DNA from 2 places in the Methylophaga sp. UBA3603 genome. Region 2 is predicted to be linked to the other one. Evidence: riboswitches for the same ligand, from Rfam matches in the RefSeq annotation. Region 2 holds a riboswitch; the other holds the start of a gene.
The links. A riboswitch is a leader RNA that binds a small molecule or an ion and turns the genes downstream of it on or off. The one in region 2 is predicted to bind cobalamin.
Positions count from the first base shown of each region.

Region 1 (6,415 bases), 300 kb from region 2:
TTTACCATTGCAATGGCCTTGTCTTTACCGTACCTCCCACAACTGCAAGCCGGACTAGTCTATGGATTGGCTCCACTGGTTGGCTTTTACGTGTTACTTTGCCTGGTAAACGATTTATTACGCAGACGCTATAATTAGTGTTAACCATTATCTCTCACTTCAAATAGGTATTATTTGGGGTGAGGGATAATTATTTTATGGAGCATTTTCTATCTCAGGCCAGCCGTTAATCTCCGGGTCAAACCCGGGTTCCAGCGCCTGTATTCGTTTTACCAAAGGTGGATGTGTAGACAGCATTCCAGACATTTTATTTGAAAGCTCGGCAAACAACATGTGCCTAGCCTCTTCCAGTTCATCATGTCTGACTTTATTGGCACCTTGTTGACTGAGGGCCCCTATTTTTTTTAACGCGCCCGCTAACGCAATAGGATCACCGGTATAACGTGTGGCATCCGCATCAGCAAGATATTCACGTTGACGAGATATCGCTGCCTGCATGATTTTTCCCATAAAAGCCCCTAGTAATCCCAGTAGAATCAGAGCAATTCCGATTAACAGTATTTGAGCACCACCTTTTCTGCCGCGCCCACCTGAATGCATCAGAATCCGTCCGACAACATAAAGTGCCATCAAGCCGTGAATCAAACCGATTACACGAAGGTTGAGCCGCATATCGAGGTTACGAATATGAGCAAATTCATGGGCGACTACTGCTGTCAGCTCATCACGATTCAATAACGTTAATGCGCCACGAGTCACGGCAATAGCCGCATTATCGGGAGAGCTACCCGCAGCGAAAGCATTAATTCCGGGTTCGTTTTCAATGATAAAAACCTGCGGTGTCTGAATGCTGGCTCCCAGCGCCACTTCCTCAACGATGTTTTGATAACGTGTAACCAAGGGATCACCGGTTATCTCGTTAATATCAGTCGCTCCCAAAGCCTGAGCAACCTTTGCACCGTCACCGCCCATGGTGACTATTTTCCAAACAGAGGTCAGAACAATCACCATAGCAACGCCGGCAGCAACCAACCCAAATAGTTGCCAGTTAACCATTAATTGTTCAGTCTGATTAATACTGTCGCCGCTCATCCTGACAGAAGCCAGCGAGGCAATCACGGCTGCAATCAACGCCACAGAAAAAATAAACAAAGTCATCATCAATCGACTTTGTTTTCGGGCATATGCACCCAGTTGATAGCTGCTCATTGCAGCCATTTTTAAAACTCAACCTTGGGCGCGTCTTGAATCGCTTCACGGTCATCAAACTCCAGCTCTGAGGCGCGAGTAAAGCTGAACATATTGGCTAGGATATTGGTCGGAAAAGTTTCCAGAACATTGTTATATTCAAGCACCGTATTGTTGTAGCCGCGGCGCGAGGCTGCCACTTTGTTTTCAATGCTGGTCAGCTGTTCCATCAGATCACGGAAAGCACCATCCGCTTTCAGATCCGGATAAGCTTCTGATAAAGCGAAGATGCCGCCCATTGCTTTACCTAACACACCTTCAGCCTGTCCAAGCGCCAGCATTGACTTTGCATCGCCCGAGTCGGTTTGATCACGCATTTTTTCTGCTTGATTGCGGGCTTCAATTACCCCATTAAGCGTTTCCTGTTCATGCTTGGCATAGCCTTTAACGGTGCTGACCAGCTGCGGAATCATGTCGTGACGTTGCTTAAGTGTAACGTCTATCTGTTTGAATGCATTCTGGAAGATATTGCGATGCCGAACCAATTTATTGTATTCAATAATCACATATAAAATCAGCAGGCCGACAATCCCTAGTAATATCCATTCCATATTTACTCTCCTTCTATTGAATTTAATGTCGTGATTGATTATGGATTAGTTACCCATAGTATTAAACAGCTTACTGACTATGAAAGCTAAGGGCTATTAACGTTCAGCCAAATACTATCTCAAAATCACGATCAGTCTTATTAACGTATTACTGCCAATATCGCATAGTTTGACTGATTACCATTTGTCTGTATTATCGCAGGCAGTTTCAGGTGCCTTTATTGCTACATGTGATTAAGGTTAAACGGGAAACAGGTGCGCCTCTTATTTGGTTATTCCTGTACTGCCCCCGCAACGGTAAACAGTTATTTCATTGCTCTGGTCGCTATCTGCCTGATAGATCGACAGTCACTGTACTTAACAGTATGGGAAGACGAGACATGATGCCGAGGATCTGTTTTTATCTTTCATCGCCAACATTCGTAATGGCCAGTAAAGAAAATCAGCCCCCAATATGGCTAAGCTGTAAGTCCGGAGACCGGCCCGAAGCTAACTAAGGAGTCGTGGCGGGGTGCCTGAACGTTCCGAGATTACACCCATACTGTCCCCTGCCCGCTATTTACCTAACTGGTAGCTGCTTTTGCTACGGCAGGATGTCTGATGTCTTATATTGTTAAATATCGCTTGTGTTTTCACCGACCCATTTTTCTATTTGCCCTGTTGTTTTCTCTGATAACTTCAAGTGCGTATGCCAGTGAGCATCATGTAATGGTTATTGTGTCAGATCGCTCTGCCCCGACTTTGGTCTCTGGAGCACATCAATTATTACAACAACAGCCTGATGCAGACATTCAAATCCGCACGGTCAGTCAGCTTAATGCTTTGACTGATGCTGACTTACAGCAATTGATTGATAACAGTGCAAGCATATTAGTGGTTGGTGTATTTGGCGATCCTGTGGAACGATTACTCGTTCGGCAATATAACAATGATCAAAAACGCTATGTTTTACATAGTGACCAGCGGCTTATCGAATTAAATAGCGATCCGGTTACACAATCTATTCCTAATCATATCTTGAGTGATAAAGCCTCATTAAGCACAACAACTCTGTTAGAGGCCAAACAGGTTCAATATCCCGAGTATGCTAACTGGTTACAGGCTCGTGCTTACTGGGTTAACCGTTCGACAGAGAATTCACGCAGTCTGCTGGACATGTTGCTCACAGAAGGCAGTAAAAAAGCCGAATTACAACCTGTTGGGGCTTTACGCTTTGCTTTGCATAAAGACGATAAAACTCAATGGTTAAGCCCAACTGAACTAGCCAAACAACTTGATACAACAAATCCTGTTGTCTGGTTGGTCGATCATGATACCGGCGATTTAACAGGTGAATGGAAACTGCATCAGCAGTATTGTCAGGCGCTGAACAGTCAATGTGTTTCCGTATTGGCCGCCTGGGGCGAACCCAGTGTTGAGGCTATTGAGACGATCAAAAAGGTGATGAACAAATCTTTGCCAAACACACCATGGGGAATCGTTTCTTTTCAGGACTTTGTGATTGGTGGTGGTGATGGTCGTGAGCAGGTTGAACAATTATTTACTGAGCTTAATGTTCCGGTTTTAAAAGGTATTCGTCTTAATAAATTAAGTGAGGCGGATTATGCCTTATCTTCACAGGGTATTCCTCGCGATTCGATTCATTATCGGATTGCCATGCCGGAGTTGCAAGGTGTCAGTCAGCCACAGATTCTGGCATTGACCGAGCCTGCAAAGATGGACCCACAAACCGGGGCCCAGCTGACGCAAAGTCTACCAATTAAAGAACATATAAACCGTCAGGCACTGCGCATGCAAGGCTGGCTGGCTCTACAACAAAAAGACAATGCCGATAAGCGTGTCGCCATTGTGTATTACAACCATCCCCCCGGTAGACATAATATCGGTGCTGATAATCTGAATGTGCCTGAAAGTCTGCTGGAAATATTGAATAGCCTGAAAAATGCAGGTTATCAGACTGGTGAGCTGCCAAAAGATGCGGAATCTTTGCTGGATATGCTGCAACTTAAAGGGGTGAATTTACCTGAAGACGCACAAGCATTATCAGCGATGTCCAAGGTCGCCAACACCATGACAGCGGATGAATATCAACGCTGGTTCAAACAGTTACCGGCAACTGTTCAGGCTGAAATGATTGATGGTCCTTTGGCAGCATTACAGCAGCGGATGCGTGATGCTATTGAGCAGGCACTGGCATTGGACAGTGTGACAACTCGCCAATCTCAACTCAATTTGCTAACGGCATTTATGCAGCAAACATCCACGGATCTGCATCATGCACTGGATGGTTTACGTCATCCCGGCCGCAGTCGAGCATTGGATTTATTAAATCAGCTGGAACAGGATTATCAGCAGATCATCGATGCAGCTGCTCAAGGCCATCAGCCCGACTGGCAGCATAGCGAATCCTTACATGATGCATTATTGGAAATGCAGATTGAAGGTATTCGCGGTTGGGGTGAAGTACCCGGCAAAGTGATGGTCTGGGATAATCGATTACTGATTCCCGGCGTGCAATTTGGCAATGTGTTTATCGGCCCGCAACCACCGCGTGGTTGGGAGATTCACGAAGAACTGTTGCATGCCAATATGTCTTTCCCTCCGCCACATCAATATCTGGCGTTTTATCACTATATTCAGTCGCAATTTAACGCTGATGCCATGGTGCATGTTGGTCGACATTCAACCTATGAGTTTTTACCCAAACGCAGTGTTGGCCTGGGTGAAGATGATTATCCCACTATTATTGCCGGTGATGTTCCTGGTCTATATCCTTATATAGTTGATGGTGTCGGTGAAGGCATACAGGCCAAACGCCGTGGTCAAGCGGTAATTATCGATCATTTGACTCCCCCGCTCGCCGTCACTGAACTTTATGACGATCTGCTACAACTACGTCAGTTGATTGAAAGCGCCGAAGCTGCTTCAGATAAAGCCACACGGGATCGGGCTATTCGCAGCCTGCGTGAACAAATCGAAACTATGGGTCTGCGTAATGAATTGATCGCCAGCATGGATGAAGAGCTGCAAGTGCGTGGTGCCGGTTTCGATGAAATTGATGATGATTTTCTACTGCATGAAGTCGGTCATTATCTGACAAATTTTCAAGAGACCTTTATGCCACTGGGTCTGCATGTATTTGGCCGGGATTGGTCCGCGGATGGACTCGATACCATGATGAACTCAATTCTGGACAACACCGATTCCAGCGAGGCTCAACGTCAAGCTATCTATCAAAAATTGCAAATGTCTCCAGCGGCTGAGATTGAAGCGCTTTTGAATGGTTTGAATGGTCGTTTTATCTCTCCGGGGAAAGGCAATGATCCCATTCGCACGCCGGATGCTCTGCCCACTGGCCGTAATTTTTATGCGTTGGATGGCAGCCTGCTGCCAACCCGTGTGGGTTTTGATATCGGTCAACAACTGGCCGCACCGGTCTTGGCCGGCGAAAAGGGCAATATTGAAGGTCATGAAGTAGGCGATCGCAATAAACAAGGGGTGATTTTATGGGCCTCTGATTCAGTGCGGGATGAAGGTGCCATGATTGCGTTTGGTATGAAGCTGCTGGGTGTCCGCCCGATATGGAATAGCCGTGGCATTATCAAAGGTCTCGAACGTCTGCCATTAAATGAGGAACAACCACAGCGGCTGGATGTGTTGTTTACCACTTCAGGTTTATTCCGGGATTTATATGGCGAACATCTGGTATTGCTGGATAAAGCCAGCTTATTGGCCTTGGATGCCAGTCGGGATCTGATTATCCGTGATTATCCTGCTTTGGCTGTCGCCCTTAACGCTGCTTTGGAAGCTTTAGGTGAATGGCAACAAGGCGGCGATGAAGCGTTGGATAAAAACTTGGTGGCCGCCAATTGGGTAAATGAGGCCATACAACGGCTGGCCCAACAACCGGATATCGATCCGGCACAATTAGGTCGTGAAACAAGCCTTCGTGTATTTGGTATTGCCCCGGGGGCTTATGGTGCTGGCATTAATCGTCTGGTTGAACGTTCAGCTGCCTGGGAAGATCGCAGTGAACTGGCTGACGTATTTATCAAACGTATGGCACATGCTTATGGCAGTGGTTTGCAGGGTGAATCGCAACCGGACTTGTTCAAACAGCAACTTGCCGGAGTGTCACAAACCTTTTTGGGTCGTGCCAGTAATCTGTATGGCCTGATGGATAACAATGATGCATTTGATTATCTGGGTGGTTTTAATCTGGCGGTGGAAACAGTTAGTGGTCAGCAACCAGGCAGCGCGGTGATTAATCACAGTAACAACGATAATCTGCGAATCGATGACTTGCCACAAGTCCTGCTGGGAGAGCTGCGTGCCCGTTATCTGAATCCACAATGGATTAAGCCGTTAATGAATGAAGGTTATGCCGGTGCGCGCACCATGGGCAGTGAATTTATCGAATATCTTTGGGGGTGGCAGGTAACCAGTCCAGAGATCATTACCGATCAGGTTTGGGAAGAAGTGAAAGCCGTTTATGTGGATGACAGTCTGCAACTGGGATTGGATGAGTTTCTAGGTGATGGTCATCAACAACATGTTCAAACCAATATCCTGGCAGTGATGCTGGTCGCCATAGATAAAGGATTCTGGGATGCTGA
Region 1 is NZ_DFMC01000008.1:348,886-355,300, reverse strand. It holds gene B4F66_RS07095 (calcium/sodium antiporter) at 1-138, shown strand, start outside; gene B4F66_RS07090 (M48 family metalloprotease) at 196-1,218, opposite strand; gene B4F66_RS07085 (LemA family protein) at 1,221-1,799, opposite strand; cobalamin riboswitch at 1,993-2,300, shown strand; gene B4F66_RS07080 (cobaltochelatase subunit CobN) at 2,400-6,415, shown strand, end outside.
Region 1: linked by a shared signal. The riboswitch ahead of B4F66_RS07080 (cobaltochelatase subunit CobN) and the one ahead of B4F66_RS05725 (hypothetical protein) in region 2 are both predicted to bind cobalamin.

Region 2 (6,415 bases):
CTGGCAGCATGAGCGGTTTTAACCCATTGAAATAAGGCGCAACCGCCGCTGGGTGCTAATTTATATTGACCGAGCAGCTCTGTCAGTCGTTGGGCATGTTGCGGTAAATACTGACGCGATTGCTGTTGCCAGTTTTTATCAGCTAATGCCTGCGAGGCAATCCATCTGGATGCTGTAGCAATCGGCCAGGGGCCAGATTTTTCGGCGATTTGCTTTAACAAATCAGGGTGTGTGATCACAAACCCGACTCTTACACCGGCCAGGCCAAAAAACTTTCCCAGCGAACGTAAAATGATTAATCCATGCTGGCAGGGGAATGGTGCCAGACTTTGCTCTGGTGTGATATCAAGAAATGCTTCATCGACGATCAACCAGCCATTACGCATTTGCAAACGTTGTTGCCAGTTTAATAAACGTTGTCTATCAAACGTTTCACCGCTGGGATTATTCGGGTGAATAACAATCACCACATCAAACATATCAATCTGTTGATCCAGCTCAAAACTTTCCAGCGCGACCACTTCATGACCGGCTACCTGCCAGCAATGACGATGTTCTTCGTATGCTGGTGAAAGGATAGCAACGTGACAAGCTGATCTTAATGTCGGTAAGATTTGTATGGCGGCCTGCGATCCGGCAACTGGCAGAATATGTTCACATTGATAATACGCTTTAGCCTGATCGATTAAATCATCTTCATTTTCAGGCAGTCTTGCCCAAATTTCTGCCGGGATCTGTTCTGGTACGGGCCAGCCGTTTGGATTTATACCAGTAGATAAATCCAGCCAATCCTCTCGAGCAATGCCATATTGTTTGGCATAAGCTTGAATTCTGCCGCCGTGATTAAGCATAAATGATCCCCGTAACAATCCCTATGACGGAAAGCCATAACAACACACTGTTAGACACTAATCTTAGAGCACGCACAATATCATTTGCTTCAGCAATATTTGACGTGCCGAGCATGGGGCGTTGGTGCCATTCACCGTGATAACAAGCAGCCCCACCGAGTTGAACATCCAAAGCGCCCGCACCACTGGCCATTACCGGACCGGCATTTGGACTGTCCCATAACGGTGCTTGCTGATGCCAGCAGCTCAATGCCTTTCGCGTATTGCCAAGCAGGGCATAACTTAAAGCGGTCAGTCGGGCGGGTACAAAATTTAATACATCATCCAACCGAGCTGCCGTTTTACCAAAATAGAAAAAGCGTGGAGTTCGATAGCCCCACATGGCATCCAGCGTATTGACCAGACGGTAGGCAACCGCTCCGGCTGCACCACCGATAACAAACCAGAAAAGCGTACCAAAAACGGCATCGTTACCATTTTCCAGCACGGATTCAATCGTCGCTTTATTCACATCAATATGATCTTTATCACGACTGACAATTCGGCTGGTCAATGTTCTGGCGTGTTTGATATCGCCTTGTTGCATGGCATGCAGAATAGGCCTGGCATGGTCAAATAGACTGCGATGACCCAGGCACAGCGTTAACAGCACCACGGAACATAAGGTGCCCCAGAACGGAATCTGGCTGATCAGGTAAGTAAGAACCGTTATTGGAACCACACAAATGACCAATGCCAGAATACCCAAAAAAAACTGAACAAACCGATGATGATGGGAGTGATTAAGACGTGCTTCGATTTTGTTCACCAAAGTGCCGAAGCCGACCAGAGGATGGAACCGTTTCGGTTCACCGACAAACCAGTCAATGATCAAAGCGCTGAGCATGATAATAAAGGTCATGACTTAGTATTGTTTTCCCAGCGGTTTTCAAAGATAAGTTCATCCAGAGGCTGACGTTGTCGCCAGTTTTCCTGCTCCAGCATGGGCTGTTGGTAAAAATCATCAACATGACCCAGACACAGAATCGCCACCGGGCAGGCCCCATTAGGAATCCCCAATAAATCGGCTAATTTTTGGGGATCAAATAAGGAGACCCAGCCCATGCCCAATCCTTCGGCACGGGCAGCCAGCCACATATTCTGAATGGCACATGAGACCGATGCCAGATCCATTTCCGGCAGGGTGCGGCGACCAAAAATATGCGACTCACGTTTATCCATCAACGAGACAACCAACACTTCAGCGCAATCCTTGATGCCTTCAACTTTCAGCTGCAGAAATTCTGTTTCACGCTCACCCAACGCCTTGGCAGTCAGCACTCTTTCATTTTCAACGATTTGATGAATAGCATTGCGGATGCCGGTATCGGTAATCCGAATCATCCGCCAAGGTTGCATCAGTCCTACGCTGGGAGCCTGCCAGGCTGCTTGAAATAATCGCTGCAGAATATCCTGATCGATTGGATCAGCAATAAAATGCCGCATATCACGACGCTCACCAATAGCGCGATATACAGCCTCACGATCCTGGTGATTAAAGCGGTATTTATCCTGACTCATGGGGTAAACCAGCGGGCAATGAGTTCAGGGGCTGACGGAAAATAAAAGTGGATATAGCTGGCGGTCAGGCGTTGTTGCTGAAACACGGCTTCACTGACTTTATTGCCGTTTGGGCATTCAGCATAGAGGATAGCTATGGGTTGATTTTCCAACAAGGAATGGTGGTAGGTATGACCACGTAAAGTGTAATTATCATGAGTAACTTGTTGCAATGCCAAGGCTGTCAGTCTGGCTTGTAATTTGGCATCAGCGGCCAGCACGCCACACATTTCAGCTTGTTGGCCATGCTTATCGGTTAATGTGCGGCACAAATACAGCATGCCACCACATTCAGCCACAACTGGTTTATTGGCATTAATGTATTCACATATCGCCTGACGCATCGACATATTTTGGCTGAGTGTTTCCAGATGCAGTTCAGGATAGCCACCAGGGAGATAAAGGCTATCTACCTCAGGAAGCGTTGTATCCGTTAACGGGGAAAAAAATATCAGCTCAGCACCCATAGCGGTTAAACAATCCAGATTTGCCTGATAAACAAAGGCAAACGCTGCATCCTTAGCCACCCCGATGCGAAGATCTTTTAATAATGCGGGTAAAGCTTCAAAAGGCTGATTGTTGATTTTGATTTGCGGTAAAACAAATTCGGGATTCAGCTGCAGGCTATCTGCCAGTCGGTCCAGACGCTCAGTCAAATCCGTGAGTTCATCAGCCTGAACCAAACCCAGATAACGGCTGGGCAGACTTTCAATTTGACGAGGCATATTAGCAAGACAAGGTAAATCGTTAGGTAAAGCGGACGTCAGCATTTCAGCATGTCTGGCACTGCCCACACGATTGGCCAGAACACCAGCCAACGTCACATCCTGACGAAAGTTGGCTAAGCCGAATGCTAAAGCGGCAAATGTTTGTGCCATGGCACTGGCATCAATGACCGCTAACACCGGGATTCCTATAATGGCAGCTAAATCAGCTGTGGAAGGCGTACCATCAAACAAACCCATCACGCCTTCAATCAGAATGATATCTGCCTGTTTGGCGGCGTCGGCAATCAATTGTCTGGAGTGAGTTTCACCGACCATCCATAAATCAACTTGATAAACCGGATGGCCGGAGGCAAATGACAGGATCATTGGGTCCAGAAAGTCTGGACCCACTTTGAAAATTCGGACCTGTTTACCCTGACGTCGATAATGCCACGCCAAGGTCGCGGTAACGGTTGTTTTACCTTGACCTGAGGCGGGGGCAGCAATAATCAGCGCAGCGCAGGTTTGCGGCTGCTGTGACATTAACGTAGCTGATTACTGCGCTGGCTCAAATTCGCAAAACGGAAGCTGATATGAATCACCGCGGCAGCAGCAATATAAAAGCTTAATTTACTCAGGTTGCCAGGATAGGACTGGACAAACCGGGTCAGATACTCAGCCATGGTTGGATCGACATAACGACCTGAAAACCAGTAAAAACCACCGCCACTGAACAGGCCGGCAACTGCGGTAACCGTCACCAGCGTCATCGCCAGTGTAAACAGAGCAGTCCAGTTAAATTGGTATTTGGATTGAAACCAGCGACCTGCCAGCCACAAACTTCCATATGCAGGCAGTAAAAAGCCATAAGATGGCGAAACACAGAAATTACTGGCGCCGCCTATGTATACCGACATCAAATCCAGCACAACAGCCAGACCTAAAAAAGCCGGAAACCACAATTTTGAGGCCAGATAAAATCCGGCGAGCATAAATACTGCCCAGGAGGCGCTGGGTAAAACGTTGATATCGGCGAAATGATGACCACGAGTCATCACCATTAATAAGACAAGAAGTGCAGCCACGATCAGTTGCTGACGTAGAGATAATAACGACATTGAGGTTCTCCGATGTGCTCACCCGCACAACTTGGTTAATAGCATTTTCGGTCAACAGACCAGGATATTTCAGGCCGGTCTCCGGACTCATGAGCGGTGTTGTCACCGGTTGAACACCTTCCCGTAATAGATACAGTGGCGTAACGTTCAACCTGAACTCATTTACCGTTGCGGGGGCAGTGTCGGGTTTATCCAATGTTTGGCTGCACCGACTTCCCGTTTCATCACTTTCGCGACACCTGAAACTGCCGACAGAATAAGGATTAGCAAGCTATATTGTCAATTTGGAAATCATTAATTGTCCTTATCAGGTTTGACGATAAGCCATGGGAGATTTAAGATGCGCGCCTCTTCAGGTGCTTTGATATCCATCAGAGTTAAACGGGAAGTTGGTGAAAATCCAACACTGCCCCCGCAACGGTAAACGTTGAAAATGCATCCAATCAGCCACTGCGTATTAATCGTGGGAAGGCGGATGTACTGGCGCAAGCCACAACGTGAGTCCGGAGACCGGCCTGAAGTTCATCACAACCGAATCGTGTTGTGTGACTTTATTAACCTGGATCGCGGGTGAGCGTATCCCTAGGAGACAATATGAAACCTTCAACAAAGGCCATGCCTTTGCGTGTCTGTGCACGACTGACTTTGGCGGCACTGGCTACTTCCACCTTCTCTGTTACGGCTCTGGCTGAACAGGAATCCCTTGATGCAATGACGATTACGGCAAACCGTATGCCCACGGAAAATGTATTGGCCCCGAATACCGTTATCACACGTGCGGATATAGATCGTTTGCAGATTAATAATTTGCCCAGCTTACTGTCACGGTTTCCAGGTATGGATATTTCAAATAGCGGTGGCTTGGGGAAAAACAGCAGTGTCTATTTACGAGGCACAAATTCAGATCATGTGCTTTTTTTAGTTGATGGGGTTAAATGGCATTCTGCTACATCAGGAGGGGCTGCCATCCAGGACTTTCCGGTAAATCAGATTGAACGAATTGAAATCGTACGTGGACCGAGGTCTGGTTTGTATGGTTCAGAGGCGATTGGTGGCGTCATTCAGATATTTACCCGGCAAGGTAAAAACCAGGATCCAACTCCCTATGCTTCGGTGGATATTGGTAGTCATAATACTAAACAGGCAAGTGCGGGCGTAAGTGGAGGTAATGAAACGACTCGTTATCATGCCAATTTCTCGCATCAATCAACCAATGGAATTAATGCCAGAGAAGAAGATAATCCGGATCATGATGGTTATCGAAATAATAGTGTTTCAGCAAAAATTGATCACGATATCAATAAGGACTGGAGTGTTGGAGCGAATTTTTTACGCGCTCAATCACAAAATCATTATGATAGTTTTTCCCTGACCGAAGATTTTTATGCTGATAATATTCAACAGGTTATGGGTGTAAATTCACGTTATCAATTCACGGATAATTGGCTAATGTCCTTTAATTTATCTGAATCCCGCGACGAGTCAGATAATTATGCGGATGGTACTGCCGATGGCACGTTCAATACTCGTCATCGGTTTTTCAGTCTGGTTAATACTTTTATGCTGTCAAAACAGCAACGTCTCAATGTTGGGCTGGATTATGATAACGATCGTATTGAGGGCACGATTGATTACGATGAAACCTCACGTGATAACAAGGCGATTTTTATCAGCTGGCAGGGGCATGCAGGTAATCACAGTTGGTTATTAAGTACACGTCATGATGATAATGAAGCCTATGGGGAAGAAACTACTGGCACTGCAGAGTGGGGCTATCAATTAACACAGGCACTTCAGTTTACGGCGAATGTAGGAACTGCATTTAAAGCCCCAACATTTAATGAACTTTATTATCCAGATGTTGGTTTTTTTGTTGGCAATCCCGATTTAGAAGCCGAAAAATCCAAAAACTATGGCGTTGGTTTGTTAGGCAACACGGATTGGGGTACTTGGGGAGTTCATGCTTTCCAGAACAAAATCCGTGATTTGCTGGTGTATCAATTTCCCACCACTGAAAATGTGGCTGAAGCCAAAATTAAAGGTCTTGAGTTCGATTTGGCTACAACGCTGATGAATTGGCAGGTACAGTTCAATGCGACTGTGCTTACACCCGAAGATGAAGAAACGGGTAATAAGCTAC
Region 2 is NZ_DFMC01000008.1:49,633-56,047, forward strand. It holds gene cobD (threonine-phosphate decarboxylase CobD) at 1-851, opposite strand, end outside; gene cbiB (adenosylcobinamide-phosphate synthase CbiB) at 844-1,752, opposite strand; gene bluB (5,6-dimethylbenzimidazole synthase) at 1,749-2,411, opposite strand; gene B4F66_RS05720 (cobyrinic acid a,c-diamide synthase CobB) at 2,408-3,700, opposite strand; gene B4F66_RS05725 (hypothetical protein) at 3,700-4,275, opposite strand; cobalamin riboswitch at 4,331-4,533, opposite strand; cobalamin riboswitch at 4,613-4,808, shown strand; gene B4F66_RS05730 (TonB-dependent receptor domain-containing protein) at 4,870-6,415, shown strand, end outside.